One region of the Pseudoalteromonas undina genome, then DNA from elsewhere that is predicted to be linked to it. Evidence: predicted binding sites of a transcription regulator. Region 1 holds the regulator's gene; each other region holds the start of a gene.
What was found. The regulator sigma-54, encoded in region 1, starts transcription at its own class of promoters, with help from an activator protein. The targets are predictions, from matches to a motif close to GTTGGCACGNNNNTNGNNT.

Region 1 (8,154 bases):
CAGCCTGATTGGAACTCGAAAGATGCCTTTATGGCATTGGGTAAGCCTAACTTATTTTTTGGTATTACAGCCGGTAACATGGATTCGATGATCAATCGTTACACCGCTGAAAAACGAATGCGCCATGATGATGCTTACACACCGGGAAATGTAGGTGGCAAACGCCCCGATCGCGCCGTGATCATATACTCGCAACGTTGTCGTGAAGCCTATAAAGATGTGCCGCTCGTGTTAGGGGGCATTGAAGCCAGCTTGCGTCGTATTGCTCATTACGACTATTGGCAAGAAAAAGTACGTCGTAGCGTATTATTTGACGCTAAAGGCGATATTTTAATTTATGGTAATGCCGAACGCCCGTTAGTTGAAGTGGCGCATCGTATCGCTGCGGGTGAAACCATAGATACCATACAAGATGTGAGAGGCACGGCGGTTATTCGTAAAGAGCCTTTACCCGGTTGGCGTGGCAGTGATTCAACAGCCATTGATAAAATTGGTAAAATAGACCCTATTCCTAATCCTTATGGGGCGGATGATGTGGGTTGTGCTAAATCAGAATTTAAGCAAGCGGGTATTGATTTAAAAGCCGAAGCTGCAAAACCAATTACCATACAGCCTGCGCGTCCTAAGCCATGGGAAAAAACTTACGTTAAGTTACCCGCTTTTGAGCAGGTCAGTGTTAATAAACCATTGTATGCCCATGCATCGCGTATTTTACACCAAGAAACCAACCCTGGTTGTGCAAGAGCGTTGTTTCAGCGTCATGGCGATCGCTCTATTTGGGTGAATCCGCCAGCCTATCCACTTGAAACCCAAGAAATGGATGATGTGTTTGGTTTACCGTATCAGCGTATTCCGCACCCAAGTTATGGCGACGACAAAATCCCTGCTTACGATATGATTAAAACGTCGGTAAACATAATGCGCGGTTGTTTTGGCGGCTGTTCGTTCTGTTCTATTACTGAGCATGAAGGGCGAATAATTCAAAGCCGATCTCAAGAATCAATTATTGAAGAGATTGAGCAAATTAGAGATAAAGTGCCAGGCTTTACTGGGGTTATTTCTGATTTAGGCGGACCAACCGCAAATATGTACAAACTGCGTTGTACCAGTAAAAAAGCAGAGAGTACCTGTCGCCGCTTGTCGTGTGTGTATCCTGATATTTGTAAGCATATGGATACTGATCATACCCCGACTATCGATTTATATAAAAAGGCGCGTGAGGTTAAAGGGATCAAAAAGATCTTAATTGCTTCAGGTGTGCGTTATGACCTTGCCGTACGTGATCCTCGTTACGTTAAAGAGTTAGTAACTCATCATGTTGGTGGGTATTTAAAAATTGCACCAGAGCACACTGAAGATGGCCCATTATCTAAGATGATGAAGCCGGGTATGGGTGCTTACGATGAATTTAAAGCGCTATTTGATAAGTACTCTAAAGAAGCGGGTAAAAAGCAGTATTTAATTCCATACTTTATTTCTGCTCACCCAGGGACTAAAGACGAAGACATGGTTAATATGGCTTTGTGGCTGAAATCGAATGACTTTAAGCTTGATCAAGTGCAAAACTTTTATCCGTCACCGATGGCTAATGCGACCACCATTTATCATACTGAAATGAACTCGCTACGCAATATTAAAAATAATACTGAGCAAGTTGCGGTGCCAAAGGGCGCGCGCCAGCGTCGTTTGCATAAAGCAATTTTACGTTACCATGATCCTGCCGGTTGGCCAATGATCCGTGAAGCCCTTCGTAACATGGGCAAAGCTAAACTCATTGGTAAAGGTCCAAATTGCTTAGTGCCAGAAGAAGGCAGAGATGAAAGGCAAGCCAAAGGCGGTAAAGGTAACAAGGGCGGTCGCCCTGCGCTTACTCGTCATACTGGCTTTAGTCAGTTTAAAAAAGCCAACACTAAACCTAAGGTGGGCGGTAATCGCCAGCGCGCAAGGTAAAGTAATTATCGGCTTAAACAAAAACACCGCGTATTGACGCGGTGTTTTTATTTATAAAAAGATTAGAGCCTAAATCAATAACCAAGTTGCAGTGCCTAAAAAGGCAAATATACCAACAATATCAGTTACTGTGGTTAGTACCACACTGCCTGCCAGTGCTGGATCTATTTTCATTTTTTTAAGTAATAGTGGGATACTAGCACCCGCAATACCTGCTGCAACTAAATTCATAAACATAGCAAACGCTAAAACACCACCGAGTTTGAAATCCCATTGCCAAAGCGCAACGACACCGGCAATTAGGATAGACCAAACCATACCGTTAATCGCGCCGATAGCGAGTTCTTTTAATAATAAAAAACGTTGGTTAGTTTGGTTGATATGGCCCACCGCGATACCGCGAATAACCAAAGTTAAGGTTTGGCTGCCTGCAACCCCACCCATTGACGGGACAATGCCATTGAGCACAGCAAGAATTGGTAATATAGCTAAGGTGTTTTCAAAAAAGCTCGCCACAATTGCAGCCAGCAATGCAGTTAGTAAGTTTACACCTAGCCAAATTGAGCGCTTTTTAGAGCTTTTTAAGACCGGCGCAAAGGTATCTTCTTCATCATCAAGACCCGCTAAGCTTAATAAGCTATGCTCTGCATCTTCACGGATAACATCAACGATATCATCTATAGTAATACGACCAAGCAAATGCGCGTTGTCATCGACAACTGGTGCCGATATCCAGTTATGTCGTTCAAATAGTTGCGCTACTTCGCTTTCATCCATTGAAATAGGAATAGATTCACACTCTTCATCCATTAAATCCTGAACAATTTTTTCAGGGGGATTAGTTAATAAAGTGCTCAGCGATAAGGCGCCTAAAAAACAGTTATGTTTATCTACAACGTATAAGTCATCGGTGCCCTCTGGCAGTTCACCGCGTAAGCGAATATAACGTAGTACAACATCTAGAGTTACATCAGGGCGAATAGTTACGGTATCGATATTCATCAAGGCGCCAGCAGAGCGCTCTTGGTAAGATAGAGCTTGTGTTGCACGCTCCCTATCTTGAATATCCATAGCACTAACAACGTCTTTATATACGGTGTCTGGTAGGCTACGTAGTACTTCCCCTAAATCATCATGGCCCATGTCTTCTGTTGCAGCAGCAATGTGCTCAGGTGCCATTTGCGCAATAATACCCAAGCGTACGTCTTCAGAGAGCTCTTCAAGTACATCACCCTGTACATCAGGATCAACCAGTTGCCAGAGCATGCGACGAATTTTATGGGGAGATGATTCTAAAAGAAGTGCGGTATCACAAGGTGCCGTTTTTGCCAGCATGCGCCTAACTTGAACAAATTGACCACTATTTAGTGACTTAGTCACCTGTTTTAGTTGTTGTAGTGGAATATCTTGTTCTAAAGCTTCAGGCATTGGCGTCCTTAATTAAATTTTATTACACGATGATGGGGTATCGCTTTATCTTACTTTATATCAGTAAACTACCTCAACCACTATTAACCTTAGCTTATAAGCAGGATTACTCTTGCTCATTAAATCGTTGGTCAATGAGCTCACCTATTGCATTAAGTGCAGGTTCTGCGTCAGGGCCCTCACATACTACCTTAACTTCTTTGCCTTGACTGCTTTCGAGTAACATAAGTGCTAATACACTGTCGCCAGCGGCTTGTTTATCATCTTGAAATAACGTGATTGAGGCATCAAATTGCACAGAAAGCTGTGCCAGCACCGTAGCCGCTCTGGCATGCAGGCCTAACTTGTTTTTTATTAAAAATGTGTTTTCTAACCGCATTAATATTCTCTCAAGCTTTATTCTTGTTCTCGATGGCGAATTTTTACATTAGGATGACTCATTGCAAAGCTTTCACCTATAGTTTGCGCTAAATAAACTGAGCGGTGTTGCCCTCCGGTACAGCCAATAGCTATGGTCAAATAGCTGCGGTTATTTCTTTCTAAATGAGGCAGCCATGTTTGCACGAATGTTTGAATTTGCCATGTAAATTTTTGTACTATGCTGTGGCTGGCTAGGTAGTCTTTTACTGGTTGATCTAACCCTGTGAGTGGCTTAAGTTCAGGCTCCCAATGCGGGTTTGGTAAAAAGCGAGCGTCAAATACATAATCTGCTTCTTTGGGTATACCGTGCTTAAAACCAAATGACTCAAAGGTAATGATCAGTTGTTTGTCTTTTTTACCGAGTATTTTTTCACGAATAGATTCAGCCAGCTGATGCACACTTAAATCCGTAGTATCAATCATATAATCGGCACGGTTAATGAGTACATCAAGGAGTTGTTTTTCTTTTTTTATTGCTAAATCAAGTGGCAGTGAGTCAATCGAAAGAGGATGAAGACGCCGTGTTTCTGAAAAGCGTTTAATTAAGGTTTGATCGTCACTGTCTAAATAAAACACCGTTGGCTTAGTAAAACCAGGTAAATATTCAATGATTTCATTAAACTGTTGCTGCTCTTTAGGTAAATTACGCACATCAACACTTACGGCTATTTTGTTGTAGCTGTCGGAAACACTACGAACAAGAGATGGCAATAAATTTAAAGGAATATTATCTACACAATAATAACCTAAATCCTCAACAACACGCAGCGCAACAGATTTACCAGAACCTGAGCGACCACTTATAATTATTAATTCCATTTATCACCCTTAATTGTTACTACGGTTGACTTACAATTACTTGATACAGCTCATTGTCGGATTTTGCCGCTCGTAATTGCTTACAAAATTCTTTATCGTTGAGCTTTTCTGCTATAGTGGCTAAGGTTTTTAAATGCTGCTTATTGTCACCATCAGGTACAATTAAGGCAACAAAAATATCGACCGGTCTGTTATCTATCGCATCAAAATTAATAGCCGTTTCGCTCACTAATATAAGTGCAAGAGGCTCTTGTACACCACTCATACGACCATGTGGAATTGCAATTCCTCGACCTATACCTGTACTCCCTAGTTTTTCTCTGGCGGTTAACGCGTTAAGAATATCTTGTTGTGTTAAATAGGGCAGTTTATTGTGAGCCAATTCACTGATAAATTCTAAAATTCTTTTTTTACTATTAAAAAGGACCGCAGCTTTACTGCAGTCCTGACAGATAAGTGAGCTTAATTTCATAGTGTTAGTGTCGAGCAAGTTTCTCTTTGTGTTTAATTACTTGACGATCTAGCTTGTCAATCAGCGAGTCTATAGCGGCATACATATCTTGGTGTTCAGTAGAAGCAAAAATCTCAGCGCCACTAACATGAACGGTTGCTTCGGCTTTTTGGTTTAGTTTTTCTACATCGAGAATAACGTGCACATTCGTTATGTGATCAGTGTGCCTCTGTAACTTCGAAAATTTACTATTTACGTAGTCTCTAAGCGAGTCGGTAATATCTACATGGCGACCAGTTAAATTCAGTTGCATAAACATTTTCCTCTTTGTTGTACGCCTTAAATCAAACTTTTACGTTGATTAGACGGGGGAATAGCTAGAGATTCGCGATACTTTGCAATAGTTCTCCTTGCTACTTTAATTCCTTGCTCAGCCAATATATCTGCAATTTTACTATCACTCAATGGTTTAGCTGAGTTTTCTGCAGCGATTAATTTTTTAATTAATGCGCGTATTGCTGTAGATGAACATTCGCCACCATTTTCAGTGCTTACATGGCTTGAAAAGAAATATTTAAGCTCAAAAATACCGCGTGGTGTGTGCATGTATTTTTGCGTAGTAACACGTGAAATAGTCGATTCGTGCATTTCTACCATTTCGGCCACGTCATTAAGTACCATAGGCTTCATCGCCTCAGGACCATGTTCAAAAAAGGCCTGTTGTTGCTGCACAATACAGTTAGTTACTTTAAGCAGTGTGTCGTTTCTACTTTCTAAGCTTTTTATAAACCATTTAGCTTCTTGTAAGTGTGAGCGAATAAACTGGCTATCGCCGCTTGATTTAACCGTACGCGACATAGCTGCATATTGGCTGTTTACCCTAATTTTAGGCATACTATCTGGGTTTAGTTCAACCACCCAACGGCCTTTTACTTTTTTAACCGACACATCAGGAATAACGTACTCAGACTCTTCTCTAACAATAGTGTCAGCGGGTTTTGGACTCAGCGTGTGAATTAACGTCATGACCTCTTTAAGCTCATCTTCTTTAAGCTTAGTTTTTTTCATTAATGTGCGATAATCACGCGCAGCCAGTAAGTCAATGTGATCAGTTAAGATCATTTTTGTTTCGCTTAAAAAAGGCGTGTCTTGATCAAACTGATTCAATTGAATACACAAACACTCTTGTAAACTACGCGCGGCTATTCCTACCGGATCAAATAACTGAATACGCTTTAATACGGCTTCTATTTCATCAAGTTCAACTTCATCTTCTATGTCGTTTTCTTGATTAAAACTTTCTAATATTTCTTCACAGCTAAGGGTTAAAATACCAGAATCGTCCACGGCTTCTACGATTGCAATCGCGATGGCTTCATCAGTAGGGCTAAACGGTGTCAGTTGCAATTGCCACATTAAATATTCATGTAGCGTTTCAGTTGAAGAGCCTTGATAAATTGATTCATCTTCAGGCATTGGTCCTGATGAAGAGGCCGGTGCTGCGCTCATGTATTCATCCCATGTAACATCCATTGCCATATCATCGCTAATGGTGTCTTTGGTCATGGCTTCGCCGCTATCTTGCTCATATTCGCTAGGTTTTTCATCAGCTGAAGCACTTAGCGTTGATTCATCGGTATCGGCTTTTTGTTCGTTTTTACCCGCAGCATCTTCACTGTAATCTTGTTCTTCAACTTCAAGCAAGGGATTACTATCGAGTGCTTCTTGAATTTCTTGCTGGAGATCCAATGTACTGAGCTGCAATAAGCGAATTGCTTGTTGCAACTGTGGAGTCATTGTAAGTTGCTGGCCCATGCGCAGCTGTAATGATTGCCTCATTTATCTCTAACAATCCTTTTAAATTAGTATGATTAATCTTAGCAGATGCTTAGTGGAATAACACACATATTAGAGCTTGAACTGCTCGCCCAAATAAACATCGCGTACTGTTTTATCGTTTAATACATATTCTGGAGTGCCTGATGCAATTAACTCCCCATGAGAAACTATGTAGGCTTTTTCACAAACATCAAGTGTTTCGCGGACGTTGTGATCTGTGATCAATACGCCAATTCCTCGGTTTTTAAGGTGCTCTATAATCTTTTTAATATCTAATACAGAGATAGGATCAACCCCTGCAAAGGGTTCGTCTAGTAGTATAAATTTAGGATTTGCTGCTAATGCTCGCGCAATTTCAACACGGCGACGCTCACCACCTGACAGAGCCATACCTTGGCTGTCACGAATATGCTGAATACTAAATTCATCAAGTAAATTATTTAAGGTATCTTCACGTTGTTGCTTATTGAGCCCTTTACGTGTTTCTAATATAGCCATTAAGTTTTGATAAACCGTCAGCTTTCTAAAAATAGATGATTCTTGTGGTAAATATCCTATCCCTAGGCGAGCTCGACTGTGCATTGGTAATAAAGTGATATCTTGATCATCGATTGATATTTTACCTTTATCGCTAGGTACAAGGCCTACAATCATGTAAAAGGTCGTAGTTTTACCTGCGCCATTGGGGCCAAGTAAGCCGACAATGCTGCCAGCTTCAACTTCTAGGCCAACGTTTTTCACCACTTCACGGCCTTTATAGCTTTTTGCTAGTAGCTCTGCTTTTAATGTGCTCATGGTTGGCCTTTATCGTCTTCTTTTTTGTTTTCAACAGGCACTAAAATAGTGTGTACACGGTCTGTTGAGTTTTCGTCTTTTTCTGCGCTAATTAACTGCTGCTCTATATCGTAGGTGATACTTTTAGCAGTTATTTTTTGACCTGCTTGAGCAATACTGGCATCGCCGATTAAGGTTAAAAAACGTTGCGAAACATCGTAACGCACTTCATTCGCACTGGCACTCATGATGGTGCCATCTGCTTGTGTTTCTTCAAAATATGCAGGGCTGCCTGTGGCAATTAATAATTGCTTGTTATCGCCTAAGTCATCGCGTTTATGCACTTCTAAACGGTCAGCTGTGATACGGCGATTACCATGAATAATTTCAACATTTTTCTCAAAAATGCCCACGTTTTCTTTTAATTGACCTTCCTGCCTGTCAGCACTAATTGAGATTTGATTAGCCGCAGG
Region 2 (8,154 bases), on a different contig from region 1:
AGCAGTTTCATCAAGGGTCGCTGCAGTTTACTAATAACTCACTGGATTTAGCGATCACAGGTGAGGGTTACTTTGCAACAAGTAATGACTTAGGCTCTTTAGATTTTAGTTATACTCGCGCAGGTGCGTTTAAGCTTAATAAAGACAACTTTGTAGTTGATGCTAAAGGAAACTTCTTACAGAGTTTTCCGGTGAATGAGGTTACAGGCAGTACCACTTCGGTTAGTTTAAGTACATCTTCTGCATTGCAAATACCTGATTCATCAGGCTCTCCGCGCTCTACTTCAAACGTATATACGTCGTTCAATGTTGATTCGCGTGACGATGTTATAGCTGTGCCATTTGATGCAACAGATGGCACTACTTATAACTCTTCGACTTCAACCACAGTTTACGACTCACTAGGTGAGCCGCATGTAATGCAGTTTTATTTTGTTAAAACTGCACCAAACGAATGGCAAGTGCATGGTACATTGGATCAAAAACCGTTTGATGCTACCGGTGCCGCAACGGCAACTCCAAGCCCACTTAGTACGTTTGGATTTAACGCAAGCGGTACGCCAGAAACAACCAATGGCGCACCTATTACAGGAAGTACCTTTGATGATGTAAATTTAAATACTGCTAACTTTTCAGGATTATTAACCAACGGTGCACAGTTTAATGACATTGCAATTCAGTGGCGTGACGAGGCAGGTACTGCAGGTAAAATACCTACTCAATATGCAAATCGATTTGAAGTAAAAGCACTAGAGCAAGATGGTGCGACAGTGGGTCGCTTAGCGGGTATTGACATTGGTACTGATGGAAAAGTCGTTGCATCGTACAGTAATGGCGACACTTCATATTTGGGTCAAGTAGCCATGGTTAGGTTTGCAAACTCACAAGGTTTACAACAGGTGGGTGATACTTCATGGAAAAAAAGTTTAACCTCAGGTGAGCCTATAGCAGGAGAACCGGGAACAGGAACTTTAGGCAAAGTCAATTCTTCAGCGCTCGAGCAATCAAATACAAACTTAACCACAGAGCTGGTTGATTTGATTAGTGCGCAGCGTAACTTCCAAGCAAACTCTCGTGCGCTTGAAGTGAATTCAACGCTTCAACAAAATATCTTACAGATCCGATAATCATATTTTGATTTATAAAGGCTGCTTAATGCAGCCTTTTTTATTCCTCCTTAAAATCTTATTCATACTTAAATTTAATCTGGCACTTATATTGCATTTACCCATATATAGATTTCTTAATGAGTCGATGTTATGGATAAAATGGTCTACATAGCGGCATCTGGCGCTAAACAAAGCATGCAAGGGCTTGCTCTTAAAGCCAATAATTTGGCAAATGCGAATACCACTGGGTTTAAATCTGATTTTGCGCAAGCGCGATCAATGCAGGCTTTCGGTGAAGGTTTGCCGACTCGTGTTTTTGCTATGCAAGAGCGCCCAGGATCTAACATGACATCGGGCGGTATTGTGGAAACAGGTCGCAGCCTTGATATCGCTATGAGCGATAACGCCTGGCTGAGTGTTCAGGATGCCTCTGGTAATGAAGCCTATACAAAAGTGGGCTCGTTAAATATCACTGCTGAAGGTATGTTGACTACCAGCGACGGTCGTCAAGTTATTGGCGAAGGTGGGCCTGTCATATTACCTGTACCGATTGAAAAAATTGAATTTAGCAAAGATGGCACTATTCAAGTACGCCCTCAAGGTGCACCGGCTAACTTTTTAGAAGAAGTTGATCGGCTAAAAGTGGTTGATGCAAACAACGCCACGCTCGAGAAGGGTAACGATGGCTTATTCAGAGCTAAACCAGGCCAAATAGTTGAAACATCAGCCAATGTACAAGTATTAGGTGGCACATTAGAAAAATCGAATGTAAATCCTGTGCATGAAATGGTCGATATGATCAGTCACCAACGCCAATTTGAATTACAAGTAAAACTGATGAAAACAGCTGAAGAGATTGACGAACGTCAAGAACAGCTGATGCGCATCGTTTAACTTTAACGTGAGGATATTATTATGAATCCAGCATTATGGATAAGTAAAACAGGGCTTGACGCTCAACAAACTGATATATCGGTTATATCAAATAACTTAGCGAACGCCAGTACAGTGGGTTACAAAAAAAGCCGCGCTATTTTCGAAGACTTACTCTACCAAAATATTAATCAACCAGGCGGTCGCTCATCGCAAGACACCGAAATGCCGTCAGGCTTAATGCTTGGTGCGGGTACTAAGGTAGTGGCTAACCAAAAAAACTTTTCGCAAGGTAATATGCTCACTACTGAAAATTCATTAGATTGGATGATTTCTGGTCCTGGCTTTTTTGAAGTATTGCAACCAGATGGCAATATTGCTTATTCGCGTAACGGCCAGTTTACTACCGACGGCGACGGGCGTGTTGTAACCTCGGGCGCTGGTTATGTTGTTCAGCCTGAAATGAATGTACCTGACGATGCACAGTCGATCACCGTATCTCAAGATGGTGAAGTGTCAGTTCGCGTAAAAGGTCAGGCCGAAAACGTGGTTATTGGTCAAATCACGATTAGTGATTTTATTAATCCGTCGGGCCTTGAGCCTATAGGGCAAAACTTATATACCGAAACCGCGGTAAGCGGTGCGCCTGTTCAAGGTAACCCGGGTGTTGAAGGTTTAGGTACGATTATTCAAGGTTCACTTGAAACATCAAATGTAAATGTGACCGAAGAGTTAGTTAATTTGATTGAAACGCAGCGCGTTTATGAGATGAACTCAAAAGTTATCTCAGCCGTTGATGAAATGATGAGTTATATCAATCAACAGTTATAGTTTTGGGGGATTGTATGCGTAATATTATGTTATTTACAGTAGGAACTTTACTATTAAGTGGTTGTGTAGCTACACAAAATAATGAGGTAGTACAAGACGATCCCTATTATGCACCTATGTATCCAGAGCCTAATATGGAGCCAGTAGTCGCAACCGGCTCTTTGTTCAGTACTCAATTATCGAATGATCTATATGCCGATAAAAAAGCACTGCGAACAGGCGATATCATTACTGTTAAATTACAAGAGTCGACCCAAGCGACTAAAGCAGCTAAAACAGAAACGGATAAAGAAACCGATGCCAGCCTCGACCCTGTAATTGGTTTAGGTGGTTTACCGGTAAATATTGGCGGCGATAGCATTCAATTTGGTATTGGCAGTGACTCCTCATTTAAAGGTGACTCAAAATCAAATCAATCAAATAGCTTAGTTGGCGATATTTCGGTTAACGTGATGCGAGTACTACCAAATGGTAATTTAGTAATTCGCGGTGAAAAATGGCTAACGTTAAATACCGGTGAAGAATTTATTCGCCTAGAAGGGTTAGTGCGTCCGCAAGATGTCAATGCCGATAATACTGTTGAGTCTAATCGAATTGCGAATGCACGTATTCAGTATTCAGGTAAGGGTCAAACTCAAGAGGCACAAAGCCCGGGTTGGTTAACGCGTTTCTTTAGTAGCTCATTGTTTCCCTTTTAGAGGACATTCGACATGAATGGTTTTAAAGTTTTTTGTTTTATGGTGCTACTAGGCTGGCAATTTACTGCCAGTGCTGAGCGAATTAAAGATGTATCTATGGTCGAAGGGGTGCGGTCAAACCAATTAGTCGGGTATGGATTGGTAGTGGGTTTACCGGGAACTGGTGAGCAAAGCCGTTTTACCGAGCAAAGCTTTAAAGGCATGCTCAATAGTTTTGGTATTACGTTACCAGCTAGTTTAAAGCCAAAAATTAAAAATGTTGCAGCGGTTGCTGTTCATGCTGAACTCCCGCCATTTAGAAAGCCAGGGCAGACTATTGATATAACCGTATCATCGATTGGCAGTGCAGGCAGCTTGCGCGGTGGCACATTATTACAAACATTCTTAAAAGGGGTTGATGGTAATGTTTACGCCATCGCTCAAGGCAGTTTAATTGTAGGTGGCCTAGGTGCTGAGGGGCTTGATGGTAGTCGCGTTGTGATTAATACGCCAACGGTAGGGCGTGTGCCAAATGGTGCAACCGTTGAGCGTGCTGTTAAAAGCCCATTTATGCAAAACGACTATATTACTTTTAATTTAAACCGCCCTGATTTTACTACTGCGAAACGTTTAGAGAAAACCATTAATGATTTAATTGGTCCAAATAGCGCTCAAGCACTCGATGCAGCCTCTATTCGCGTTATTGCCCCACGTGATGCCTCGCAGCGCGTATCGTACTTATCAACTCTTGAAAACTTAGAGTTTAAACCGGCAGATACTTCGGCAAAAATAATTGTTAATTCGCGTACTGGCACCATTGTTATTGGCAAAAATGTAAAATTACAACCTGCGGCAATTACCCACGGTGGTTTAACAGTAACGATTGCGGAACAACAAAATGTAGCGCAGCCAAATCCTTTAGCAGAGGGTGAAACCGTGGTTACTCAGCAAAGTATTATTGATGTTAATCAAGATGATTCACGCGCTTTTGTATTTGACCCTGGTGTAAGTCTTGATGACTTAGTACGTGCAATTAATGAAGTTGGCGCTGCCCCGGGTGATTTAATGGCTATTCTTGAAGCACTAAAAGAAGCCGGTGCAATTAATGGTCAACTTGTTGTAATTTAATCTTTTAAAAAACACCGTTTAAAATTTTATTGCGGTGTTTTTTACTTTTTATTCCTGCTTACTCCTACCCTTGAAAGTCTCGCTGGCTCAATTATTGCATTGCTTTAGATATTATTAATTATTGTGTCAAAAAGCCGATGGAAACAAATCATCTAGATAAGCAAAACTTTTTTGATTTAGGCAACTTAGACTCTTTGCGTCGAGATGCTTTAAACAGCGGTGATGCATCAACCGATGCATCTAAAGCGGCGTTAAAAAAAGCGGCGGCACAATTTGAAGCTATATTCACCCAAATGCTGCTTAAAAGTATGCGTAAAGCCAATGAGGCTTTTGAAGATAAAGAAAGCCCGTTTAATGCTAGTGGCGTTAAGTTTTTTGAAGAAATGCACGACCAACAGATGGCTTCAGAGCTTTCATCAAATGGCTCTTTGGGTCTTGCAGATTTAATTGTGCAGCAATTATCGCCAGATGGAAAAAACTTTATGCCAGGCTCTGTTCTTCGCACAACGTCAGATTTCTTTAGTGACCAACGTGCGGGTAGCACCTTACCTCATCAAGAAAACCAAAAGGTCACTGAAAAAGTACCGCTCGTTGATTCAACTGAAAAAAGCGAACAAAACATAGCGTCTGGCACATTTGAAAATGCTGAGGAATTTGTAAGCACCGTGTGGGAACACGCAAAAACAGCGGCTAAAAAAATTGGTTTAAATCCGGCGGTTATGGTCGCACAAGCAGCATTAGAAACTGGCTGGGGTAAACATATTATTAGTAAAGGTGATGGTAATAGCTCAAACAATTTATTCAATATTAAGTCAGATAAAAGTTGGCAGGGTGAAAAGGCCAGTAAAGTCACTTTAGAGTTTGAGCAAGGTGCTGCAGTTAAAAAGCAAGCAAGCTTTAGAGCGTATGATTCGATAAAAGATAGCGTGAATGATTTTGTGGATTTTTTAACACAGAACCCGCGCTATCAAGATGCATTAAACAATACGGCAAAGCCGCATAAATTTTTAGACTCTTTACAGCAAGCTGGTTATGCAACCGATCCTAACTATGCAGACAAAATAAAAAGAGTGCTGAACAGTAACGAATTGAAGAATATCGCCACAAGCGTGATCCGCCAGGGAGTAGAGTAACATGTCGTTTAATTTATTAAATATTGCTAATTCAGGAATAAGAGCAAACTCTGAGTTATTGCAAACGACAAGTAAAAACATTGCAAACGTTAATACCGAAGGGTATGTACGTGAGCGCACCGAATTTACCACCATGATTGATAATCAGGTAGGCCGTGGTCAAACGTATCGTTTATTGAATGAGTTTGCGCAAAAGCAATTAAACCGAGATACTTCAAATAAAAGTTTTTTTGATCAATTTGTTAGTGAAGCGAGTCGGGTTGATCAAATTTTTTCAGAAAAATCAAACAGCTTATCAACTAGTATCAACTCAATGTTTAATAACGTGCAAGAAGCTCTTAATCAACCTTCATCAACAGTTGCTCGTTCGTTGGTGATGAGTGATGCGCAAAACCTGATTGATCAAATGGATCGGCTTGCAGGTATCGTTTCAGAGCAAAAAGCGGTGGTTAATGAGCAATTAGAGATTTTTTCAGAAGAGGCGAATACGTTAATCGAAAGTATTAGTTCGTTAAATCAAGAAATTGCGGGTGTTCATGGTACTAAAAACGAAGCCGATGCGAGCTCAGCTTACAATGAGCGTGATAAAGCAATACGTGATTTATCTGAGCTGATTGATATAGAAACACTTGATGGCCCTAATGGTGAAAAACAAGTGTTTATGGGTACAGGTGAAGCGGTTGTTATGCAAAATGGGTCATTTAACTTATTTTCGATCAGTGGCGATCCTGATGCTAACTTTAAAGAGCTACGTTTAGATGTAAATGGCGGTAAGGCTGTGCCATTAGATATAGACCCTACTAAACTCAAAGGTAAAATTGGCGGTTTATTGGCATTTAGAGACGATATTTTGGTGCCTGCACAAAATCAAATAGGCCAGATGGGTATTGCGCTTGCTGATTCGTTTAATCAGCAAAACCGTCTAGGTATGGATGCAAACGGTGAGCTCGGAGGGGATATTTTTGATATCCCAACGGTCAGTGCTTTTGTTTATCAAGCAAACACCGGAACAGCTAATATGTCAGCAACCGTTGAGGCAGGTAAAGGCAGTGAACTGCCAGCCAGTGACTTTGTGATTACATATACAGGTAATCCTAACGAAGTAAGTATTCAGCCAATTGATAATAAAGGTGAACCTTTAGGCACAGCCTCTTTAGCAACTATCCCACCCAGTGGCATTATCGATTCAGCAGCTATCACCAGCGGGGAGTCGTTTGGTTTAAAGCTAAACGTAACCGGAGCCGGTAATGCCGGTGACCAATTTCAGGTAAAACTTAATAGTGGCGCGGCTGGCAATATATCGCTGACAACAGGTCGAGGTGAGGACATTGCATTGGCCTCCCCAATTAGAACATCAGACGGCCTTGATAATACAGGTACAGGGACTATTTCACCGGGTAATGTTACCGATGTAACCACTGGCAGCTTTAGTAATCCTTTGGGTTTAGCAAATGGCCCTATTAGCATTGTTAAAACAGCTAATGCTAACGAATATCAACTTACTGATGGTAATGGCACAACTACGTTTACAGTTACACCGCCTGCTAACAATATACTCGCTCAAGCCGGGGCACCATACGATGGTTATGGTTTTGACTTTAATATTGAAGGCGTACCAGCAATGGGCGATACCTTTAATTTAGAATTTAATGAAGGCGGTTTTGATGATAACCGCAACGGCCAAAAACTTGCTGACTTACAAAATACTGATTTAGTACGTCAAAATGTAGTAGCGAGCGCATCAGCTGATAATCATAAAACATTGAATCAGGCCTATGCTGGATTAGTCACCGATGTTGGTGTGGTAACCAGTCAAGCAAAAACCAATGGTGCTGCATTTGATGCTTTAGCACAACAATCAGAAGCCTGGTACGAATCGTTGTCGGGCGTAAACTTAGATGAAGAGGCGGCTAATTTGCTGCGCTTCCAGCAATCTTATGCTGCTTCTGCACAAGTATTAACTGCAGCGAGAGCTATTTTTGACACCTTATTGAGTGCGGCGAGGTAATTATGCGTTTATCAAATAATTTAATGTATCAAAGTCAAATTAATAAAATTTTAGATAATCAACAGGGCGTTGCAGGCGCTTTAGAGCGAGCAAACACAGGTCAAAAGTATTTGAGTACCTCTGAAAACCCAGCTGCTATATCGCAAGGGATGTTGTACACCAATAAAATAGAAACCAATGAGCAGTTAACTAAAAATATAAAGCAGCTAAATGGTCGCTTATCAACCGAAGAAAGCATACTTAAAGGTATGAACGACACTATTTTAGAGGCGCAAATGCTAACCATACGAGCGGGCAATGGTTCGTTAGGTCAAAGTGATTTGGCTTCAGTTGCCAGTGAACTAAAAGAATTGCAAAAATCGCTGCTTAACTTAATGAATAGTCAATCAGAAGGG
Region 3 (8,154 bases), on a different contig from region 1:
TTTTGCTGCCCAATTCAATCGCAGTTACCGTGCTTGAAGCTTTAGCATTTAACGAAGCAATCATCTCATTAATTTGCTCTGTAGACTCCGCAGTACGCTGTGCAAGCGTTCTCACTTCATCAGCAACTACTGCAAAGCCACGCCCTTGCTCTCCAGCTCTCGCCGCTTCAATTGCCGCATTTAACGCCAATAAGTTAGTTTGCTCAGAAATCCCTTTAATGACATCCAATACATGAGAAATTGATTTAATCTCTGTCGAGAGCTCTAACACCGAAGCCACAGAATTGGCCATCGATGCTTCTAACTGTTCCATTTGTTTAATTGTGCTTTGCACAAAACCAACGCCTTTATGCGTCGTTTCTTCGGTTTTAGTCGCAATATCTGCCGCATTGCTGGCACTGCCAGAAATATCCTGAACCGTAACTTCCATCTCATTAACCGCTGCCGCCACCGTTTGTGTACTCGATGACTGTACCTCAGCTAAATTAGCTGCTCCTTGTACTTGCTCAAGTACATCTTGGGAAATACCTTTAACATGAATTGCCGACTCAGAGACCTGTTTAAACATATAATGTAACTGCTCTAAAAACAGATTAAACTTAATCGCCAAATCTGAAATTTCATTATTATCGTCAGTAGGAAGTCGCGCTGTTAAATCGCCATCTTTTTCTGTTAACGCATTCACTGCTGAAGTAATGTTTTCGATTGGCCTAAATATTTGCCCTACCAACACGCGTGCTGACGCTAAACCGACAAGAGCAATAATTACACCAAAAATGATATTAGTATTAATAGCACTATTAATTGGGCCATATAATTGCTCTTGGGGAATTTCAGCAACTAGATGCCAACCTAATGAGTTTACAGGCGTACTTGATACAACATAGTCATCACCATCAATTACTTTACTTTGAATTGCCCCATTTTTAATCGGCGTCAAGTCAACAGATTGCCCTATTTTAGTTTTATTACCATGCAGCATAATCTCGCCACTACCAGAGACCAAATAAACAATGCCGCCCTCACCTATCCTATATTCACTTATGAGATCCACCATAGAATCGAGCGAACGGCCAATTCCGGCAATTCCTTGTCGTTGCCCATCAAGCTCAATGGCATAATTAATAAATACCATCACCTCAGAGCTGCCTTTATCTATGTCGAGCGCTACTTCAAATGGTCTATCCGATGCTAAAAAAGCATCAAACCAAGTATCACTACTATCTATTTGCCTGGAAATACCCTCATCGGTGTAATAGTTACGGGAGTTTTTAGAAATAATATATGCGTTACTGGCTTGGTTTTTATTTTTTATATGTTTGAGGTAATCAATAAATTTACCTCGACTTTGCGCATCTTCATTATTATTCATCCATTGCTGCACAAATAAGTTTTGCGCTATTTCTTTGCCTACAACAATAGGTGTAGAAAGTTCCAGCTCTATTTGGCTTTTAACTTCACTAAGCGCAGTCGGTAAATCTACTTTTGCTAGTTTTTCTTCTGTATTTGAGCGAATACTATTGGAAAAGATTAGAGTAGATATTGCTAAAGGAGCAACAACAGCCAGAATAAGGCTGAGGTATACTTTTCGTTTTAATAACATAGAGCACCTAAGGGGTAACTAAGCAGTATTTTATATACCGCAGACAATTAACAGTAGCGACATTAAAGGGCATAAAGTAAAGATTTTTATAATAAAACCCCATAACACTTTAATAGTAGATTCAACTGTGTTTATTGCAATGTATTCAATAGAATTAATAAAAAAATCAGTGTACTGGTGAAAATACGATAGAAATAACAAAAGCGAATTTTATAAACTAGGAAAATGAGTTTTTATTTACTTGGAAAGCTTTGAAAAGTGGTGGCCCCTCCCAGACTCGAACTGGGGACCTAACGATTATGAGTCGTGTGCTCTAACCAACTGAGCTAAGGGGCCATCTTTGTATAACTGTAAGCAGTTAATTTTTGAAGCGTTTAGCCACAGAGCGACTAAAGCGGGTTGCAGTATAAAAAGTTTTTAGGGGCTTGTCACTAGCAAAAAGCTTTATTTTAACAATCAAAGGGCCAACTGCTCAAATAGTAAGCTTTTAGATTTATTGATGATGACTTCGAAGAAACGAACTCATTAAATAATAGTAGTCTGAGTAACTAATACACATACCTTACGATGGCAATTAGCAACTCAGTATTAAATGTATTACTGCGATATGGTGTTATTTTTTGGCGATAATATAAATCGCATGAATTAATCCTGGGAAATAGCCGAGCAAGGTTAGCAGAATATTTAACCAAAAGTGCATCCCTAGCCCCACCTGTAAAAATACACCCAGTGGTGGTAATAAAATAGAAAAAATAATCCTGATAATATCCATAATTTAACCCTTCTAACGTTAGCAAAGCAAAAAGCCCAGCAAGGCTGGGCTTTTAGTATAGTGTATTATTCTGCAATAACAGTTAATTCATCAACTACTTTGCGAACATCTTCAGCGTTCTTAGCAATTTCCATCGCTAATTGCTTTTCAGCATCAGACTCAACTGAACCTTTAAGAGTTACTACACCATTATCGGTATCAACATCAATGTCTGTACCACCTACTTCAGAATCAAATAAGTAACGCGTTGTGATGACTGTTGTGATTTTGGCATCGGTTAAATCACTTTCGGTACCGTTACCCATCATTTTAGAATCATGCTTCTTCATGTCGGTGTTTTTTACCACAGTTAGACTGTTTTCAACATCAGTTACACCATCTAGGCTTAGCACGAGTTCTTCAGCAAGTTCTTTATCTACATCGCTGTTTACTTTACCTGTTAGCATTACCTTGCCGTTTTTTACGTCCGTGTTGATATCAAAGTTGTTTAGATTGGTGTTCATCAGCAGTACTGTTTCTGCCTTTCCATCAATCCAAGCATCTTTACTTTCGTTTTCCCAGCTGCTTGCTTGAGCGCCCATTGCGGTTGTTCCTAATACTAGGGCTGCAATCATAGACTTATTAAATGTTTTCATAATCGTTCTCCTTTTGATTAAAGACACTTGAACTAATGCGAACATCGGGCCAACTATTTTTACACTTAAATTTCAATGGTTTAAATTAAAACTACCGATACTGACTTAAACCTACGAAGTAAACATTTACAGACCATTGCGTAAAACTTTCTCGAATAGCGAAACTTACTAAATAATTGTATATTTGGTTAATCTGTCGTTAATATAATAAAGGATGAAAAAACAAAAAAACATAAGCCAATGATTTTAAATGAATTATTATTTGGTATAAGGCTTGCTTTGAACTAGCCAGCAACCTTAAAAGGATAATTTAAATGTCTGTTAAAATTGAAGACCGCCCTATCGAGCAAGTTCGTGAGCAAGTAATTGATCAACTCATTTATAATTACAGCCATGGTGTCATTTCTGTAGAAGCATTTGAGAGGCGCTTAGACGATGCAATGGCAGCGAGTGACAATAGCGCGCTTATGGCCCTTGTTGAAGATTTAACCTTAATTACTGACCAGCAATATAAGGCACAAAAGCACTCGCAGTTTGCACCTAATTATAGTGCGCAGCATGAGACTGATGAAGAGCCACTTACATTAAGAAGCATTCTTGGTTCAAGTGAACGAAGCGGCCAATGGGTGGTGCCTCAAAACATTTATATAGAAAACTACATGGGGTCAATCAATCTTGATTTTACGGATGCTATTTTTACCCACCAACATGTCACTATTCACGTTAATTGTTACTTTGGCAGCGAAGAAATATATGTACCTGAGCACGTTAATGTAGTTTCTAAAATGTTTTGTATTTTAGGCAGTTTTGAAAATAAAACAGTTTCACTCAATAAACGCCAAGCGCCAACGATTCAAATTGAAGGAAAAACTGTTTTAGGCTCTGTGGAAGTTAAAGTTAAGCGCACTATTAAAGAAAAATTTATTAGCTTTGCAAATGATCTAAAAACTCAACTTGGTATGAATGGTAAACATTATTAAATATGCTAAACATTTGATGAAGCCAAAATAGTTGGCTTCATTCATATTATAAGTCGTTATTTCGCTCACTAGGTACATCACTCATATACTCTACAAACTCAACCTCAAACCCTGCGGGATCAATATAATAAATGTTCTTTCTAAATGGATTTACAGCGCCTTGCTTACTTATTGCAAAGCCCGCATGCTTTAAGCGCGCTATTACTTCATTTAAGTTATTGGTTACATAGGCAAAGTGTGCCAAGCCAATTTGATGCCCTGATAAGTCACGATTTTTCCCTTCACCGTGATCGCTTATAGCAATATATTGATCGTTATCACCAAAATGTACCCAGCGCCTTGCTTTACCATACCAGGTTCCTTCTCCCTCACTTCTAATTGACCAATAGGGAAACGCTGCTTGGTAAAACTTAAGCATGGCGTCTATATCACTGACAACTAAATTTACGTGTTCTAATTTCATAATTTTCTTCCTGTTAATTGAATATAGAACATCATAAAACCTCAAGCTCACTTTAGGTAAAGCGCTAATTTACAAATTTATTGCTTGTTTTTATTTCGATAAATATATCGAAAGATCATACCTGTACAAAAAACACTCACAAGTATTTAGGCTTTATGGTTTACTTTATGGCAAAAACCGCTAAAATACGCCGGCTTAAATATATAAACGTTCTTTTACAACCCAAAGGTAATACCATGCATCCAATGTTAAACATTGCGGTTCGCGCTGCGCGTAACGCAGGCAAACTTATTCTTCGTGCAAGTGAAGATTTATCAAAAGTTGAAGTGCAACAAAAAGGCACCAACGATTTAGTTACTAACATTGATAAAGAAGCCGAAGCCGTAATTCGTGACACTATTTTACGTTCTTACCCTGATCACTGCATCGTTGGTGAAGAGTTAGGCGAACACAAAGGTAAGGATGCTGATTACCAATGGATTGTTGACCCACTTGATGGCACAACTAACTTCATCAAGGGTATCCCTCATTTCGCAGTATCTATTGCACTTAAAGTTAAAGGTCGTTTAGACCAAGCCGTAATTTACGATCCAATTCGTGGCGAGCTTTTCACTGCTTCTCGCGGTCAAGGCGCACAGTTAAACAGCAAACGTTTACGTGTATCTAAAACTGTTGAACTTGCTGGTTCAGTTCTTGCTACAGGCTTTCCTTTCAAACAAAAACATCACTTAGATGCATACTCTGAAGCGTTTAAAGCGTTATTTGTTCACACAGCTGATATTCGTCGTGCAGGCTCTGCAGCCCTAGATATGGCGTATGTTGCAGCGGGTCGTGTTGATGGTTTCTTTGAAATTGGTTTAAAACCTTGGGATACAGCAGCAGGTGAGTTATTAGTTAAAGAAGCTGGCGGCATGGTTGTTGATTTTGCTGGCGGTAATAACTACAACGTGAGCGGTAACGTAATCTGTGGTGCACCTAAGCTAACACAGGCAATTGTTCGCGAAATGCGCCCAGTATTATCTGAGTCGTTATTACGTTAATCGTAATTACGTACTAAAAAAAGGAGCCTAGGCTCCTTTTTTGCTTTTGGTTAGCCACTTTTTTTACTATTGGATAAACGTACAATAGCGGGAGCAGGCCTTCTTCGATTACATATAAATAAGTAGCTTTGACGATAACGTTTTGCTTCTTTTTTAGCATCTGTCGCTAATGCCGCTACTTGATGACTATTTTTGCACTGCTGCAGATCAGGCTCAACTAAACCTATCGATAATGTAAGTAAAGGTACAAACTGCTTTTCGCCCTCTCGATTAGTTGCCCAATACCCTTTTCCAGCAATATGCTCTGGCGTAAAAAACACGCGTGACTGTAGTTCAAATTGCGTGATAATGGTATTACAAATCTCCACCGCATCTTTTTTTTCAAACACCACCATAAAGTCATCGCCGCCAATATGCCCGACAAAGTTAGCGCTGTGCGCACACGCTTTTACAGTAACATCGGCCAGAAGTTTTATTACGCTGTCACCACTGGCATAGCCATACAAATCGTTAAATTGTTTAAAGTGATTTAAATCGATATAAGCTAGTGAAAATGGCTGTTTATGTTGTAGACGCTGCTCTATTACCTCACTAATTGCCACATTACCCGGTAACATGGTCAAAGGGTTAGCATGTTGAGCGTGGCGGATTTTTTCTGCTGTAATGTGCTTTAGTATGTCTCTGAGCGGTGCCAAGCCTAAATACTTATTGTTGCAGGTGATAACAATATGGCGACGAATATCAAAGTCTTGCTCTGTTATTTGCTGGGAGACAATATCAAGCATTTGATTTTCATCAACCACCAAAGGTTGTTTATCCATTAACTCAGTGACTTCACATTTATCATAAAGTGCATGCCCATAAGGCGCGGCAAACACTTCTGTTAGCTGATCTTTGTGTAACAGCCCTATTGGCTGCTGACTGCTATTTAATACCGGTAAGCTGATTATGCTTTTGTCTTGCTCAAAAAGTGCATGAGCTTCTTTACAACGCGTATGACTGCTAATAGCAGGCTGAGCAACAGCAAGCACACCTATTGCCATTGATTGTTCAAACTTTGAGGCGGCTTGGGTCGAAGTGAGCGATTGTAACTGTTTACAGTTGTAGTCATAACTTGGCTGTTGACTCGGTCTTTCTAACAAGAACCCCTGAACATGACTTATGCCTATACTTTTAACTAAATCTAGCTCTTCGGAACGTTCGATTCCCTCTGCAATCACCGCTGTATTTGTTGCCCGTGCTAACACCATAATTGATTTTAGAAATTCTTTTTTAACTTCGCTTTGATCGCAATGATCAATAAAGTAACGATCAATTTTTACAATATCTGGGCATAACTGCGACCATTGCTTTAGTCCTGAATAACCTGCACCGAGATCGTCAATAGCAATCGTAAAGCCTAGCTCTCGATAATGAGCGATGGTTTTTAACAGTAAAAAGCCATCATCTACTTTTTCTTGTTCAGTTACTTCAATCACCACTCGATTGGCAGCAAGACCAAACTGTTCAATTAAATGTAAGGTTTCGCCTTTAGGGTGGCTCGGATCGAGTAGAATTTTTGGGCTGACATTTAAAAATAACTTCCCTTGCAGACTGAGTTTTACAAAATTTTCAATGGCGCGAGAACGGCATAAAAGCTCAAGCTCTGAAATCAATTGGTATTTATGAGCTGCTTCGAATAGCTTATTTGGCATGGCTAACGGACCATTTTTAGGGCCACGGCTAAGCGCTTCATACCCAATAATAGATTGCTTAGCTATATCGAAAATAGGTTGGAACAAGGTTGTTATTGCTCCTTGTTGCAAAATTGATTCTAAGACTTGTCGTTGCTCAGTCACTACTAGCTCAAATAAAAATTTAATAAGAGCAATAAAATACCAACTGAGTATGACTATTATGTGACTTATATAGGAGGCAATAAAAAACCGCTCACTAGGAGCGGTTTTGTTTTAAGAATAGTTTAATCTCAATTAAGGCATTGGATCTAAATCAGCGCCTTCTTTTTCAATCACTTCTGGTATTAAATCTTCTTTACTTACGCCCATGGCAATAGCCACCGAGCTGGCAACGTAAACTGAAGAGTAAGTACCAATAAACACACCAAATAGTAGTGCAGTAGCAAAGCCATGAATGGTTTGGCCGCCCCATACAAATAACGCAATCAGTACTAAAATAGTAGTGATTGAGGTTACTAAGGTACGGTTAAGTGTTTGCGTAAGCGAGATATCAATAATTTCAATCGTGTCGTCAATACGCACTTTGCGGAAGTTTTCACGAATACGGTCTGATACAACAATGGTATCGTTTAGTGAGTAACCTATCACGGCAAGTATTGCTGCCAAAATAGTTAAGTCAAACTCTAAACCAAGCACCGAGAATAAACCAATCGTAATGATTACATCGTGTAAAAGCGCGCCAACTGCGCCCACAGCAAAACGCCATTCAAAGCGAAACGCCACATAAATTAAGATACAAATAAGTGCAGTTAACATGGCAAGGCCACCCTGCTCTTTTAAGTCTTCACCTACGCTTGGGCCTACAAACTCAATGCGGCGCATTACTACGCTATCATCGGCTTGTTTAAGTGCAGCAATCACTTGGTTACCAATTACCTCTGCTTTTACATCATCACCACGAGGGGCTAAACGAACCAGTATCTCT
Region 4 (8,154 bases), on a different contig from region 1:
GTATGCTTACCATTTGCATTTACAGCAGCAACACTTAGATAGTAAGGATGACCTTGGCTTGGCTCAAACGCACCGTTGTAACATGTTAAACCTAAGTCGTTAGCACCATTATCTTCACATAGTGAGCCTTCATCTCCGCCATCAACAAAAGAGTTACCACTCGATTTCATATTAAGTGCACCCTTACCATCTCGCAGATTTAGGTTTGGGTATGACTCAATAGCTTCATCTAGTTCTGAATAAGCAATAAATGTTGGGAAAGTTATGCCATAACTACGGTTAAATGCAGAAATATTTTCTGTTGTGCTAATGCCGCTTCCAGGGAAACCATGCACCATTAACTCAGTTTGTGGGATTTTAGCACCACCAAGGTAATTCATACCAATTAAACCAGCATCAGGAGCAACACCACGGCCACCTTTACCATTCCAACCTTTTGCAGCAATCAAACCAGCTACACTTGTACCATGATCACCACTGTTTGACATACTAGTAGGATCTGTACGGTCAGTCGCATCAGCATTTAAGTTTAAAGAACGGTTTGGTAATACATTATCTATCAGATCTTCATGGCGGATTTCCATACCTGAATCGATTACAACTGCCGTTACACCTGCCCCAGTAACACCTTGAGCATAAGCATCAACAACATTCATATCTTCACCAGCAACAAGCTCGGTCGCCTCCGATTGAGCAAAACTAGCGTTAACATCGGCTTGCGCTTGTTCTTCTGTATCGCCAAATAAGCTAACGTATAAATCAATTAGGCCTTGCTTCATCTCGTCACTGAGCGAGTAAGCTTTCTGACCAGTATTGTTTAAATGCCACTGCTCATTTGCAAGAGGGTCTCCAATAATTCCTGAAATATTAATTTTCGCAGAGGCCGTTTTACCGTTTGCAGTTACTGTGTAGTCAATAACAGCATCTTCCCCTGAGACAGGAACATATGTAAACGAGTTACCATCTACCGTTAACATGCCATGGCTAAACTTAAACACACCATCTTGCGCGGTAATTTCCTCGCCATTTTCAGTAAAGCTAAAAGTAAGTGCATCACCATCATTATCACTTGCTTTAAAATCAGCAGTAACTGGAACCCACTGTTTTAAATCAACGACTACGACATCACTTGCCTTTGGTGCAACATCAGTAACAACAGGGACTTTATTATTATTGTCATTATCGCTGCCACCACATCCTGATAACGAAATTACTATCGCTGCAGACAACGCTGACAGCTTAAAAATATTATTTTTCATAAACGCTCTTCATTGGTTATTTTTATGACATCTGAATGTACACAACCAAGCAGCAACCAGCAACACCGCGTTTACAAATATTCACAATAAACCATGAAATAATATCAGTCTGATTCAAGCCCATTAATAATATCAAAGTAATAATCTATGCATTCCCTTGAACTAAAGCCTGAGCTAAGATACAAAGATAATTAAAGAACCCTTAAAGGAGTAGAGTAAAGTGAAATTGAAGCAAGTATTTATCGGGGCGTTACTATCTACATGCGCATTTAGCGTATCTGCAAATTCTGCATTCAAAGAGCCGAGTGATGCGATTGAGTATCGCCAAGCTGCATTTTCTATGATTTCAGTTCAAATAGGCGATATGGGTGCCATGCTCAAGGGTAAAATTCCTTTTGATGCAGAGCAATTTAAGCAGCGTGCAAATAACGCAGCGGCATTGTCTAAAATGCCTTGGGAAGCTTTTTACGCAGGTACTGATAAGGGTGATACATCAGCACTTCCTGCGGTATGGTCTGAAAACGATACTTTTATGAAAAAAGCGACAGCATTTCAACAATATGCTGATGAACTTGCTGTAGCAGCTCAAACCGGTGACAAAGCTGTTATTGGTAAAGCGTTTGGTGCATGGGCTAAAGGCTGTAAAGATTGTCATAAGCAATTCAAAGACTAATATATAACTGTGTATTAAGAACAAAAATGGCGCTGTATTAGCGCCACTTTTTTTAACTAAGCAAATAACTTAAATGCTCACTTCCCCAGGTACTCATTAATAAAACTAGTAGTAGCAAAAATATAACCCATGCAACCCATGGTGACTTTGTCTCTGGCTCTGAGCTTTTTGTTGCTAGTGCTTTATTACCGGTGATCATTGCTTTGACTAATGGTTTGCCTTTAATTTTGTAAGCAATAATAGCCACAACATGCAAAATAATCGCATAAAATAAAATATCAAAATTGATATGGTGCAACCAATTGGCAAAATCAATGGTATCACTTGATACATACTGCGCTAACGGGCCATCAGTTAAAATACCATCACTGCTCATTAAACCGCTTACTAGCTGCGCTATGATCAGAATAAAAAATAATAACACCATATAGCTACCAGGTGCAGAATGGCCCGCCTCATTTGTTTTTTTGCCAGCAAAAGAAGCAAGCACCGATTTAGGAGAGTGCAGTAATACCGATATTTTTGCTGTTTTACTGCCAAATAGGCCCCATATAATTCGTGTTGAAATAAGCGCTAAAGTAAAAAAGCCAACCACAAAATGAAGTTCGATCATGCCCTCTTCTGCACTAAAATAAAGCGCAGCAATACTCAATACTAATAACCAATGAAAGCTTCTTACAAAGCCATCCCACACTTTTACCTTAAACATTGCACCTTCCCTAAAAAAAAGTATCATCTAAAACGCTAACTATTTTAGCTTCTCAATATTAAGGTATCCCGATGAGTCTTTCTACCAGTGCGCAGAGTAAAACACATGCAATCAATTAAAAAACCAGTATTAAAAGGCTTTTTAGATATGCTGCCACTGTGTTTAGCGGTTATTCCTTGGGGCATTTTATGTGGCTCGTTAGCAATACAAAATGGCTTTACCCCATTTGAAACTCAAGCCATGTCGCTACTGGTATTTGCAGGCTCGGCGCAGCTGGTTGCAATTGAGCTCATTGCTGGTAATACCCCTCTACTAACCATTCTTTTTACCACGTTTATTATTAGCTCTCGCCATTTTTTATATGGCTTGGCAGTTCGTCACAAAGTGATTGAGCAACCCATGCGATGGCGCCTGCCTGTCAGCTTTGTGTTAACTGATGAACTATTTGCTTTTTCGCACCACCCGCGCGCCTATCGTACTAAAACCCGTTTAATTTATGCATTGAGCGCAGGTTTTAGCTTTTATATTGCGTGGAATATTTGGACCCTCATTGGCATTGTAGCCGGTACTATGCTTCCAGATCTCACTAATTTAGGACTCGATTTTGCTATTGCAGCAACTTTTATTGCCTTAGTAATTCCAGGGATTAAAAACTTAGCTACTCTAGTTACAGTCATTGTTGCAGGGATCAGTGCCACTTTATTAAAAAGCACAGGCTTTGAATTATGGTTAGTATGCTCTGCGCTTCTAGCAATGAGCGCAGGTTACGCTGTTACCAGATTAGTGCAAAATAAGGGGGCCAAAAAATGATGACCACTATTTTACTAATGGCATGTATTACTTTTTTTACTCGCTATTTATTCTTACACCGCGCCTTGCCATTTAAAGTAGGGCCTAAAATGCAACAGTTTTTGAGCTTTAGTGCACCTGCGGTACTAACGGCGATTTGGGTGCCAATTGTATTTATAAATGACGAAGGTATTAATCTAAACTGGCAGAACCCTTATCTCAGTGCTGCCATAGTCGCTATTGTTGTTGCTTACAAAACGCATAATATTTACTTAACGACCTTGGCCGGTATGGGGCTATTTTTAATTTTAAATTAGCAGTAAGCGCTGTAAAAGTGACTTAGACTTTGTAGATCATCACGCAAGGGTTAGACTATGCAAAATAAACAAATAATAAGCGTATTTATATGCACCCATTCCATCAACTAAAGACTACCAGCCTACAAGGCCAGCCAATCGACTTTAAAGAGTTTGAAGGTAAAGTTGTATTAATCGTAAATACCGCAAGTGAATGTGGATTAACTTATCAATATCAGTCATTGCAAGCATTACATGAAAAGTATGCAAGCCAAGGTTTGATCATTATAGGCTTTCCATGTAACCAATTTGGTCAACAAGAGCCCGGCGACGCTGAGCAAATAGCGCAAGGTTGTTTAATAAATTACGGGGTTAGTTTTTTAATCGCAGAAAAAGTGAATGTAAATGGCCAGCATACAGATTCTGTTTTCCGCTATTTAAAGTCTGTACTACCGGGGTTTTTAACCCGAAAAATTAAGTGGAACTTCACTAAGTTTTTAGTAGCGGCAGATGGTACACCTATTAAGCGCTTTGCACCTATTACTAAACCTGAAAAACTAGAAAAAGTAATTGAAAAAGCTCTGCTTGCAGCTAAGGCTTAACCCCAAAAAACTATAAAGAGGCACAAAGCCTCTTTATTACAAACTGTAACGCTTATTTGTACTAGCGAGAGCTTAATCAATATAATCGTTTAAGTCATCTTCACCTAGATTTTTACGCAAGCGTTTTTGCTCAAGGTAATCCTCTAACTTTCTTTTCACCTTTTGCTTTTTCTTGTCGTGTTGATTACGCCCGACCATTTCGTATTCGTCTTCAACAAAATCATCATCTAGCGCATCGTAACTAAATGTCTTACCCACAACCCACTCCATAAAGTGTTTGAGACCAATTACGGATTTCTATATCGCGATAATTGGTGAAATTAAAATGTTCAACATAAATTAGCTGTACAAATTTACGTCAAAATAAAGCCACATAGCTATCCTAAATAGTCTCTGTGTCAGTATTGTGAATAAATAGCGTTAAATTTGAATTGTGGAAAGTGAGAGTTTTTTATCGTATCGATAAATTTTATTTATTAGCATTTAATTGTTGGTTATTTTGACCATATTTTAGTATTTTCAATGAGTACACTTTCGACTTTAAAGCATTCAAAAAATCTCAAGCCATTGTTTTAAAACATTAAAAATAATTGGCATCAAACTTGTTATAAGTTAATTATCATCAGCAAAAAGCAGAGAATAAACATGAAAAAATTATTATTAGTTAGCGCGATAATGTGCGCTCCAGTAGCAATGGCTCACAATACTAGCGACTCTTCAATTTCATTTAGTAACGATGAATGTAACGTTGAATTTAAGAACGATGTGCGCATCAAACCTAATGAATTAGAAATTTTTAAAGCCAATAATCAGCACATGCTATTTACCGCTGAAGGTGAGCTGTCTATCAATGGCGAGCAAGTAGCATTAAATAGTGCACAGCGCCAAGCAATGACCGACTACACAGACAATTTACGCGTGCAATTACCTGAAGTGGCCAATATTGCCCTTGAAGGGGTTAAAATTGCAGGTGTAGCATTAGAAGAGGTTGCAAATGCGTTTAATATTAACGGCCTCGATAATATTTCAGCCTTAATGGACGATATTCATCAAGAGGTTGAAAGCACCTTTTATCTGCAAGGTACTTTTGTAATGGGTCAACAAAGCTTTACTCAATTTGGTGAAAACTTTGAACAGCAGTTTGAAAAGCAAATAGAAACAGCAGTTGAATCAGCAGTAATGGAATCAATGGGCAGCATTTTAGTGGCATTGGGCTCTGAGTTAATGAGTTCAGGCGGTGACATGCAAGCATTTGAAGAGCGCATGGAAAATATGGGCGCACAAATAGAAGAAAAAGTAGAGCTGCATGCCAAAACACTTGAAAAGCGTGCAAATTCATTATGTGATGATTTTGTTGAAATAGCACAACAAGAAACGCAACTAACCGCTCAAGTTCCTGCATTAAAAGGCTATGAGCTATTTACTATTAAACAGCACTAATAGAATAATACCCCGCATTAATCTCCCTTTGCGGCATTTGCTTTTAAGCTATGCCGCATTTTGCCTTTTATACCCTATTTAAAACCATTTAACTCAAATAATAGACTGTTGAGCGGATCTACTCTTGCTGTGCAGCATTGTTTTGTGGCTTCATAGTAAAATACAAACCAAAGTATAATCTTCGCTTCGCTCTAGAATAGTTAAAATGCCACCCAAGCTGATGATTGTAAGCCCAAATTGCAAACATAATTAAACCCATCTTTTTAGATTTATATTCATGAGATGGTACGTTCCCCAGTTAGAAGCGTTTTAAAACGCAACTAACTCCAAAGTGCCTAGTAACCTAGGCACTTTTTTTATAATTTAAAAACCTCGCAACACTATTTTTATCGTTTATTTACTGCTCTTATCTGATAAATAATTAACCACCTATAAATAACATGTTAAATCTTTGAATAAAGCAAAGTTAAGCCCAACCAATACAAAATAATTTAATCTGAATAAATATTCAAAAAACTCTTTTTATAAACAGTTTAAACTCAAAAAAACCGAAAAGACCCCATATAAAAGCGACATAGCAATGAACCCAGATGAATAATTATACAAAAAATAATAAACCAGTAGTTGAACGACAAATTAATAAAACGGTTTCGGATTAAAAAAACTAATACTTCACCAGTAATTTTTATCGCTTTATTTTTAACCACCCTGCGTGCAAAATGCACATGTTTTCAACAGACACAACCATGGAGCGAATAAAATGAACCCAATTAATACACTTAACCAAACAGCCACAACTCACGTTGCCGTTAAGCCAACTAATCGCAAAGCAAAAATGCTAGCTAAACTTAACCGTTACGGAAAAAAATTAGCACTTGGCGGTGCAATTCAATACAAATAATCACCCAACCATGATTTTGTATTGTTGCAGCAAACACCCAACCTCTAATGAAGACTCTTCTTTAGCTCCTCCTGTTTGCTGCCAGCCACCTCATAGCTAAAAATCACCTTAAATCTTCATTATTTATAAAAAAAACCGCATTTACGCTCACTTTTTAAGCAAACGATCTTTTTGCTATTTACACAGACTACTCTCCTAAGTATTATCCTGCATCACGACGTGGAGAGATGGCAGAGTGGTCGAATGCACCGGTCTTGAAAACCGGCAGGGGTTTATAGCCCCTCTAGGGTTCAAATCCCTATCTCTCCACCACTTATTTTTATTAATTGGTTTTATCCCGATTAATAATACGCAGAATAATGCGTCGGAGAGGTGTCCGAGTGGCCGAAGGAGCTCCCCTGCTAAGGGAGTATAGAGTTTGTAGCTCTATCGAGGGTTCGAATCCCTCCCTCTCCACCATTACTGAATATAAGCCACTTAATTGTGGTTTTTTTGTGCCTGAATTTTAACTCCGTTAAAAACTGGGAGGGTGAGAACCCTCGACAGGGTTCGATAAAGTGTCTGGAACAGTTTCGGCCGCTGCAAGCGTCGCGTAGCGATTGATTACATGGATGTAAGCAAGTCTATCCCTCCCTCTCCACCATTACTGAATATAAGCCACTTAATTGTGGTTTTTTTGTGCCCAAAAATAAGCTTTGCCGCTAATTGGGAGGGTGAGAACCCTCGACAGGGTTCGATAAAGTGTCTGGAACAGTTTCGGCCGCTGCAAGCGTCGCGTAGCGATTGATTACATGGATGTAAGCAAGTCTATCCCTCCCTCTCCACCATTACTGAATATAAGCCACTTAATTGTGGTTTTTTTGTGCCCAAAAATAAGCTTTGCCGCTAATTGGGAGGGTGAGAACCCTCGACAGGGTTCGATAAAATGTCTGGAACAGTTTCGGCCGCTGCAAGCGTCGCGTAGCGATTGGTTACATGGATGTAAGTAAGTCTATCCCTCCCTCTCCACCATTACTGAATATAAGCCACTTAATTGTGGTTTTTTTGTGCCTAAATTTTAACAACCTATGGAGTTGTTCGTTTTGGAAGGCATACTTGACTTAGGCTATTAAATTAAACAAATTGTATGGTGTTACAACTTAGTGCATTATAAATGGTATTTTAAACCAGCTTAGGTTTAACCATGGCAAAGCTAATATTACTACTGTGTTTTTTAGGTGCCTGCACTGTCAGCATGGCAAATGAAGTGACGGTTTTTAAATGCACCATTAAAGGGGTGCCGACTTTCAGTCAAACTCCTTGCGCTAAAGACGCTAAAGTGATCACGCTTAAAAACGTCAACATTATGCAAACCAATGCATTGCAATCTGAAAACGCCCTAGTTATCGATACCTCAGTTGATGACTACCTTGAGGTGCAACAAATAGAGCGCGATATTGTGAAGCTTGAGCTTAAAATAAAGCAATACCAGCAGGAATACGCGCA

Region 2: a site for sigma-54 is predicted at 4,700-4,718, ahead of flgJ (flagellar assembly peptidoglycan hydrolase FlgJ). Genes of this name have one in related genera too.
Region 3: a site for sigma-54 is predicted at 3,272-3,290, ahead of PUND_RS03935 (DUF1707 SHOCT-like domain-containing protein). Genes of this name have one in related genera too.
Region 4: a site for sigma-54 is predicted at 4,918-4,936, ahead of PUND_RS00310 (YggN family protein). Genes of this name have one in related genera too.

Annotation. Positions count from the first base shown of each region.
Region 1 covers NZ_AHCF03000002.1:288,258-296,411, forward strand. Annotated here, with positions in the region: gene PUND_RS01955 (YgiQ family radical SAM protein) at 1-1,950, shown strand, start outside; gene mgtE (magnesium transporter) at 2,020-3,378, opposite strand; gene PUND_RS01965 (HPr family phosphocarrier protein) at 3,485-3,757, opposite strand; gene rapZ (RNase adapter RapZ) at 3,775-4,617, opposite strand; gene ptsN (PTS IIA-like nitrogen regulatory protein PtsN) at 4,637-5,089, opposite strand; gene hpf (ribosome hibernation promoting factor) at 5,094-5,381, opposite strand; gene PUND_RS01985 (RNA polymerase factor sigma-54) at 5,408-6,907, opposite strand; gene lptB (LPS export ABC transporter ATP-binding protein) at 6,977-7,702, opposite strand; gene lptA (lipopolysaccharide transport periplasmic protein LptA) at 7,699-8,154, opposite strand, start outside.
Region 2 covers NZ_AHCF03000003.1:512,288-520,441, forward strand. Annotated here, with positions in the region: gene flgE (flagellar hook protein FlgE) at 1-1,127, shown strand, start outside; gene PUND_RS05995 (flagellar basal body rod protein FlgF) at 1,260-2,003, shown strand; gene flgG (flagellar basal-body rod protein FlgG) at 2,025-2,813, shown strand; gene flgH (flagellar basal body L-ring protein FlgH) at 2,828-3,511, shown strand; gene PUND_RS06010 (flagellar basal body P-ring protein FlgI) at 3,524-4,618, shown strand; gene flgJ (flagellar assembly peptidoglycan hydrolase FlgJ) at 4,756-5,751, shown strand; gene flgK (flagellar hook-associated protein FlgK) at 5,753-7,759, shown strand; gene flgL (flagellar hook-associated protein FlgL) at 7,762-8,154, shown strand, end outside.
Region 3 covers NZ_AHCF03000003.1:68,495-76,648, reverse strand. Annotated here, with positions in the region: gene PUND_RS03955 (methyl-accepting chemotaxis protein) at 1-1,603, opposite strand, end outside; tRNA gene PUND_RS03950 (tRNA-Ile) at 1,863-1,939, opposite strand; gene PUND_RS03945 (YqaE/Pmp3 family membrane protein) at 2,217-2,375, opposite strand; gene PUND_RS03940 (BON domain-containing protein) at 2,441-3,010, opposite strand; gene PUND_RS03935 (DUF1707 SHOCT-like domain-containing protein) at 3,325-3,990, shown strand; gene PUND_RS03930 (VOC family protein) at 4,037-4,453, opposite strand; gene suhB (inositol-1-monophosphatase) at 4,690-5,493, shown strand; gene PUND_RS03920 (GGDEF domain-containing protein) at 5,544-7,331, opposite strand; gene secF (protein translocase subunit SecF) at 7,464-8,154, opposite strand, start outside.
Region 4 covers NZ_AHCF03000001.1:60,612-68,765, reverse strand. Annotated here, with positions in the region: gene PUND_RS00345 (S8 family serine peptidase) at 1-1,259, opposite strand, end outside; gene PUND_RS00340 (c-type cytochrome) at 1,480-1,932, shown strand; gene PUND_RS00335 (cytochrome b/b6 domain-containing protein) at 1,985-2,641, opposite strand; gene PUND_RS00330 (AzlC family ABC transporter permease) at 2,747-3,451, shown strand; gene PUND_RS00325 (AzlD domain-containing protein) at 3,448-3,747, shown strand; gene PUND_RS00320 (glutathione peroxidase) at 3,837-4,328, shown strand; gene PUND_RS00315 (PA3496 family putative envelope integrity protein) at 4,401-4,586, opposite strand; gene PUND_RS00310 (YggN family protein) at 4,974-5,768, shown strand; gene PUND_RS00305 (hypothetical protein) at 6,529-6,669, shown strand; tRNA gene PUND_RS00300 (tRNA-Ser) at 6,891-6,981, shown strand; tRNA gene PUND_RS00295 (tRNA-Ser) at 7,036-7,128, shown strand; gene PUND_RS00290 (RNA-binding protein) at 7,853-8,154, shown strand, end outside.